Regions from separate parts of the Dactylosporangium sp. NPDC051485 genome, predicted to be linked through region 3. Evidence: riboswitches for the same ligand, from Rfam matches in the RefSeq annotation. Region 3 holds a riboswitch; each other region holds the start of a gene.
What was found. Region 3 has a riboswitch for glycine ahead of gcvP (aminomethyl-transferring glycine dehydrogenase). Riboswitches for the same ligand answer to the same signal wherever they lie in the genome.
Positions count from the first base shown of each region.

Region 1: another riboswitch for glycine. It lies ahead of gcvP (aminomethyl-transferring glycine dehydrogenase); the one in region 3 lies ahead of gcvP (aminomethyl-transferring glycine dehydrogenase).
Region 2: another riboswitch for glycine. It lies ahead of gcvH (glycine cleavage system protein GcvH); the one in region 3 lies ahead of gcvP (aminomethyl-transferring glycine dehydrogenase).

Region 1 covers NZ_JBFAZW010000016.1:48,661-50,916, forward strand. The annotation lists gene gcvP (aminomethyl-transferring glycine dehydrogenase) at 1-1,305, opposite strand, end outside; glycine riboswitch at 1,456-1,551, opposite strand; glycine riboswitch at 1,885-1,976, opposite strand; glycine riboswitch at 1,977-2,073, opposite strand.
Region 2 covers NZ_JBFAZW010000027.1:81,460-83,715, forward strand. The annotation lists gene AB0M46_RS17995 (DinB family protein) at 1-373, shown strand, start outside; gene AB0M46_RS18000 (hypothetical protein) at 357-641, opposite strand; glycine riboswitch at 659-749, shown strand; gene gcvH (glycine cleavage system protein GcvH) at 897-1,259, shown strand; gene AB0M46_RS18010 (L-serine ammonia-lyase) at 1,256-2,256, shown strand, end outside.
Region 3 covers NZ_JBFAZW010000014.1:12,945-15,200, reverse strand. The annotation lists gene AB0M46_RS10295 (nucleotidyltransferase domain-containing protein) at 1-104, opposite strand, end outside; partial or broken gene AB0M46_RS10290 (nucleotidyltransferase domain-containing protein) at 156-809, opposite strand; glycine riboswitch at 843-939, shown strand; gene gcvP (aminomethyl-transferring glycine dehydrogenase) at 1,008-2,256, shown strand, end outside.

The DNA of each region.
Region 1 (2,256 bases), on a different contig from region 3:
CACGAGGCCGACGTGCTCCGGCGTGGTGACCTCGGAGCAGGAGACACCGACGTGGTCGCCGTCCACCTGCCGCAGCCGCAGCCCCTCACCGTGTGCGGCCGCGACGATCTCCTCGGCGCGGCCGGGGACCCGCACCAGCAGGGTGTCGAAGAACGCCTGGTGTACCACCGTGACGCCACCGGCCCGCAGGCCGGCGGCGATGCGGGCGGCGTGCTGGTGCGTCCGACGGGCGATCCCGGTCAGGCCGTCGGGGCCGTGATAGACGGCGTACATCGACGCGACCACGGCGAGCAGCACCTGCGCCGTGCAGATGTTGCTGGTCGCCCGGTCGCGCCGGATGTGCTGCTCGCGGGTCTGCAGGGCGAGGCGGTACGCGGGCCGGCCGGCGTCGTCCACGGACACGCCCACGAGCCGGCCGGGCAGGTGACGTTCGAGCCCGGCGCGGACCGCGATGTAGCCCGCGTGCGGTCCGCCGTAGAACAGGGGGACGCCGAAGCGCTGGGAAGATCCGACGACGATGTCCGCGCCGTACTCGCCCGGTGGCATGAGCAGGGTGAGCGCCAGCAGGTCGGCGGTCACGGTGACCAGTGCTCCGCGCGCTTGTGCCGCGGCGGTCACCTCGCGAAGGTCGCGGACCGCGCCCGAGCAGCCGGGGTAGGACAGCACCACGCCGAAGAAGTCGTCCTCCGGCAGCGGTTCGCCGGGGTCGATGTCCACGACCTCGATGCCGACCGCTTCGGCACGGGTACGCAGGACATCCAGGGTCTGCGGCAAGGTGTCCCGGTCGACCAGGACCCGGGCGGAGCCCTGCTTGCCGGCGACGCGGCGCATGACCGTGACGGCCTCGGCGACCGCCGTGCCTTCGTCGAGCAGCGACGCGTTGGCGGTCGGCAGCCCGGTGAGGTCGCCGATCACGGTCTGAAAGTTGAGCAGCGCCTCGAGCCGGCCCTGGCTGATCTCCGGCTGGTACGGCGTGTAGGCGGTGTACCACGCCGGATCCTCCAGCACGTTGCGCCGGATCACCGCGGGCGTGATGGCCGGGTGGTAGCCGAGGCCGATCATGGGGACGGCCACGGTGTTCCGGTCCGCGAGCTCGAGCAGTTCGGACCGTGCCTCGGCCTCGGTGGCCGCCGCGGGCAGGTTCAGGTCGCAGGTGTTGCGGATGCCGCTCGGCACGGCGTCGTCGATGAGCTCGGTCAGGGTCCGGTAGCCGACTTCCGCCAGCATCTTGGCCCGGTCCGCGTCACTGATGCCGATGTGGCGGGCGGCGAACTCGCCGTGGGCAGAGGGGATGGGAGAGGTCATGGAGGGAGGCTCCCTGTTGGGGGCACCGTGGCACGGCGCCGTGGACGGGTGACCTCCCCGCTCTGTCATCGGTACCTGAGAGCTTCACCACCGGTCCGGGTGGTTTGCACCTTGGGTGCAGGACGTGACGTCCTGGCTTTCCAGAGTCGCCTCACCGGAGCGGTAGCTGGGCCTGAGAGATTCTGGGGAGTGTTGCTCCTTCGGCGCCTCGCCATGGATGGGCGAGGGCTCTCCCGCCTCGGTTGGAACGGCGTGATGTTGAGTTGTCAGGGGCGAGCGAACCACTCGTGATCGGTGGTGTGGCCGCAGGTCGGCGGCTGCCGCTGCGTTTCCAGGCCCGCGTTCTCACGAGGCGCCGCCCCGAGAACCGATCCGAGGGCGGTCTGCGGGCTCGGACGGTCACCGCGTCAAGGCCGGGGCGCCGCCGGGTGGGGAATCCGCCCGATCGATGGGCTGATCCGCGCTGTGCCGGGCCGCTGCGGGAAGGCGCGAGCGACGGCCGGGCGGCCCGGTGTGTCGATGCTGCGGGTCACGACGGGAGGCTCCTCTCGACCCAGACCGAGGCCTGGGACAGGTCTGCCTCCCCGCTCTGTCATCTTTGCCTGAGAGCTTCACCGCCACTGGGACGGTTTACACCTTCGGCGCGGGAAGTTCCCGACTTTCCAGAGTCGCCTGTCCGAGCGGTAACTGGGCCTGAGAGATTCTGGGGAGAAGTTGCTCCTACGGCGGCCGGCATCAGCGACGTCGGCACTCTCCCGCCCGGCATAAACGGCGAGTATTCACGTGTGGGCCGAACGATAGCGGCTCGGTGGGCACCTGTCCACCCGTCGTGGACCGCTCGTTGTCGCGGCCAGGACGGGACCCGACGTCAGTCTAGCCACCGCTCGGCGCCCCGAGAGAAGATGATTGTTCGAAAGTCCCGAACGATCGAATTATGTGCTACGGTCATCG
Region 2 (2,256 bases), on a different contig from region 3:
GCGCCGCCGGCCGGCCCCGCAGGTGTGGTCGCCGCTGGAGTACACCTGCCACCTGCGCGACGTGCTCGCCGTGCAACGGGAGCGCATCGAGCTGGCCCTGCGGGCCGACGCCCCCGAGTTCGCGACGATGGGCCGGGACGAGCTCGTGGTGACCCGCGCGTACAACGCCCAGGACCCTTCCGCCGTGCTCGCCGACCTGGCCGCGAACGCCGAACGGCTCGCGGCCGCCTTCGGCGCGCTCGACGCCGCCGCGCTGGCCCGGGTCGGCTCCTACCCGTGGCCAGAGCCGGTCGAGCGCACCCTGCTGTGGCTCGGCCAGCACACCGTCCACGAGGGCGAGCACCACCTCATGGACATCACCCGCACGGCCTGAGCACCCCGGCCCGTTCGCGCTGCCTGGGCCAGCGCCGCAATGGCAGGCTCGCCCGCGGCGTCACCGGGTCGCCCTCGCCCTGGCCGAGGAGCGGGACGCCGAGCACCCCGCCCACCACGCGGCCGGCGCGCTCGCCGGCGCCGCCTGCGGGCGGACCCAGGGCGGCGTGCGCTACGCCCTGCCCGAGCCAAACCCGCGCCCCGGGAGCTGCGTCGAGGGCCCCGGGCTTGACCCGCCCGGCAACGTCCCCGTACGGTCGCAGCGACAACTCCACATCACGCCGAACAAACCGCGGCGGGAGAGTCCCCATTCGCTGGGGCGCCGAAGGAGCAACTCTCCCCGGGAATCTCTCAGGCCCACGTACCGCCGCGGCCAGGCGACTCTGAAAAGCCGGGACGCCGCGTCCCGCGCCCACGGTGCAAACCGCCGCCCGCCTCACCCGAGGCCGGGCCGGCCGGTGAAGCTCTCAGGCATTCGATGACAGAGCGGGGAGGCCACCCGTCATCGACCAGGGGAGCCTCTCGTGACCGTGCCACCGAACCTGCAGTACACCCGCGACCACGAATGGATCGCGGACCTCAGCACCGTCGGGATCACCCGCTTCGCCGCCGACGCCCTCGGCGACATCGTCTACCTGGACCTGCCCGAGCCCGGCCGCGAGGTGCGGGCCGGCGAGCCGTGCGGCGAGATCGAGTCCACCAAGTCCGTGAGCGACCTGCTGGCCCCCGCCGACGGCGTGGTCGAGGAGGTCAACCCGGCCGTCGCCGCCGACCCGGCCCTGATCAACGAGGACCCGTACGCCAACTGGCTCTTCCGCATGCGCGTCACCGGCGCGGCCGACCTCCTCGACATCGAGGCGTACACGGCCCTGATCGGGTCGCAGTGACGACACTCAGCGCCTTCGACCTGTACTCCGTCGGCATCGGCCCGTCCTCCTCCCACACCGTCGGGCCGATGCGCGCGGCCCGGCGCTTCGTCACCCGCCTGCAGGACGACGGCCTGCTCCCCCGGGTGGCCCGGATCAAGGCCGAGCTGTTCGGTTCCCTGGGCGCCACGGGCCACGGCCACGGCTCCGCCCCCGCGGTGATCCTGGGCCTGGAGGGCGCCGATCCCTCCACAGTGGACACCGACGCGGCACCGGGCCGGGTCCGCGCGGTCCGCGAGACGGGCCGGCTCGAACTGCTCGGCGGCGCCCACGCGGTCGCCTTCGACGTCGACGCCGATCTGGTCCTGCACCGCCGCCGCAGCCTCCCCGAGCACCCCAACGGCATGCGCTTCCACGCCTGGGCGGCGGACGGCTCCCCCGTGGCCGAGCGCACCTACTTCTCCGTCGGCGGCGGGTTTGTGGTCGGCCCCGATGGCGCGCCCACCCCGGCCGAGGACCCGGTGAAGTTCCCCTTCACCACCGGCGCCGAGCTGCTCGCCCACGCCACCACCGAGGGCCTGCGGGTCAGCGACGTCATGCTGCTCAACGAGCAGTCCTGGCGCCCCGAGCCGGCGATCCGGGCCGACCTGCTGCACATCTGGTCGGTCATGCAGGAGTGCGTCACCCGCGGCTGCACCCGCCCGGACGGCGTCCTGCCGGGCGGGCTGAAGGTCCGCCGCCGCGCCCCGGCCCTCCACGCGGACCTGTCCGCGGCCCCGGATGCCGCCGACCCGCTGCACGTCCTGGACTGGGTCAACCTCTACGCCCTCGCCGTCAACGAGGAGAACGCCTCCGGCGGCCGGGTCGTCACCGCCCCCACGAACGGCGCCGCCGGCATCATTCCCGCCGTGCTGCACTACTACGCGCGCTTCGTCCCGGGCGCCGACGACGACGGCGTGGTCCGCTTCCTGCTGACCGCCGCCGCGGTCGGCCTGATCATCAAGGGCAATGCCTCGAT
Region 3 (2,256 bases):
GAGGCGAAGCCGTACAGGTGGGCGCCGCTGACCGTGGCGAAGGCCAGCGGGTAGGGGTGGGCGTCGGCGACCTCGCCCGCCCAGGCCGGGATGTCCGGCCGCAGCGGCGCCGGTGCCGGCGTCCGGGCCGGCGGATGCGCCGCCGTCGGCGCTGCGCGCAGGTCCGTCAGGAAGCGCTCGACGGCGCCGCGGTCGGGCTCGTCCGGGAGCCGGGTCTCGGACTCGGCGCGCTCGAGGTCGGCCGACAGCGACGCGGCCAGGGACTGGAACTCGTCCCAGGACAGCTCGCCCCGGCGGATCGCGAGCAGCTCGTCGCGGTGGGTGGAGACGTCGACCAGGACCTCGCCGGTGCGCAGGACGTGGGCGCCGGCGCGCAGCAGGCGGGCCATGTGCATCGCCTGCTTCCAGCGGATCTCGCCGGTCTTGGCGCGGGTCGAGGTGAGCTTGGCCAGCTGGTCGCGGGCGTAGTCGCCGTAGGTGCGGGCGGCGCGGCGGGACAGGAAGGCGGGGCGCAGGTCCAGCAGCGCCCGGCCGGCGTCGGTGAGGCGCTCGACCAGCGGCGACGAGAGGCACTCCCAGACCGTGGGGTTGGCGGCCAGGGCGAGCGTGCAGGCGCGCTCGACCTCCCACGAGAACTCCTCCGGGCGCGGGCCCTCGACGTGCGTGGGGGGCTTGTCCAGGCGCCAGAACTCCGGCGTCGGCACCTGGAAGACGCCGCGGCGGTCCGTGTCGGATGCCGGGCCGGCCAGGCCGTAGGCGCGGGAGCCGACGATTGCCGTGTAAATGGTGTGTGACGCCACGATGGTCAAGTCCTGCACAGGAGGTAGGGTAGGCACGCTGGCAATACCCGCGCGGGAGAGATCGCCATCGGCAACACGGCGACGCCGAAGGGGCAAATCCTCCCCGGAACCTCTCAGGCAGAAGGACCGCGACGGGTTGGCACCTCTGGAGTCTGCGACAGAGGGGGAGGAGCGCATATACGCCCCTGTCCCGGACGCCCAGAGAGTGTGGCTATGACCAGTTTCGCCGCGCGGCACATCGGCCCATCCACCGACGAGCAGGCCCGCATGCTCAAGACCGTCGGGTACGAGTCGGTCGAGGACCTGATGACCGCCGCCATCCCCGGCTCGATCCGCTGGCACGAGGCGCTCGACCTGCCGCCCGCCGCGTCGGAGGCCGAGGTGCTGGCCGAGTTGCGCGGGCTGGCCGCGGCGAACCGGACGCTGGTGTCGATGATCGGCCTTGGGTACTACGGCACGCACACGCCGCCGGTGATCCTGCGCAACGTGCTCGAGGACCCGTCGTGGTACACCGCCTACACGCCGTACCAGCCGGAGATCTCCCAGGGCCGGCTCGAGGCGCTGCTGAACTTCCAGACCGTCGTGGCCGACCTGACCGGCCTGCCGGTCGCCGGGGCGTCGCTGCTGGACGAGGCCACCGCGGCGGCCGAGGCGATGACGCTCGCCCGGCGCTCGTCGAAGGTCAAGTCCGAGGTGTACGTCGTGGACGCCGACGTGCTGCCGCAGACCCTCGCCGTGATCCAGACCCGGGCCGAGCCGCTCGGCATCGAGGTGCGCGTGCTCGACCCGGCCGCGGACGAGCTGCCGGAGGCGTTCTTCGGGCTGCACCTGCAGTACCCGGGGGCCTCGGGCGCGGTCCGCGACCACGAGGCGCTGGTCGCCCGGGCCCACGAGCGGGGGGCGATCGTCACCATGGCGGCCGACCTGCTGGCCCTGTGCCTGCTGCGCGAGCCCGGCGCGATCGGGGCCGACGTCGCCGTCGGCAGCGCGCAGCGCTTCGGCGTGCCGATGGGCTTCGGCGGGCCGCACGCCGGGTACATCTCGGTCCGCCAGGGGCTCGAGCGCACCCTGCCCGGGCGGCTCGTCGGCGTGTCCAAGGACGCCGGCGGCGCGCCCGCCTACCGGCTCGCGCTGCAGACCCGCGAGCAGCACATCCGGCGGGAGAAGGCGACCAGCAACATCTGCACCGCGCAGGTGCTGCTCGCCGTGACCGCGAGCATGTACGCGGTCTACCACGGGCCGGAGGGCCTGCGCGCGATCGCCGCCCGCACCCACGACATGGCCGTCCGGATCGCCGCCGGCCTGCGCGCGGGCGGGGTCGACACCGAGCACCGGGTGTTCTTCGACACGGTGACCGCGGTCGTGCCGGGGCAGGCCGGGCAGGTCGTCGAGGCGGCCGCCGAGCGCGGGGTGAACCTGCGCCGCATCGACGCCGACCGGGTCGGGATCGCCTGCG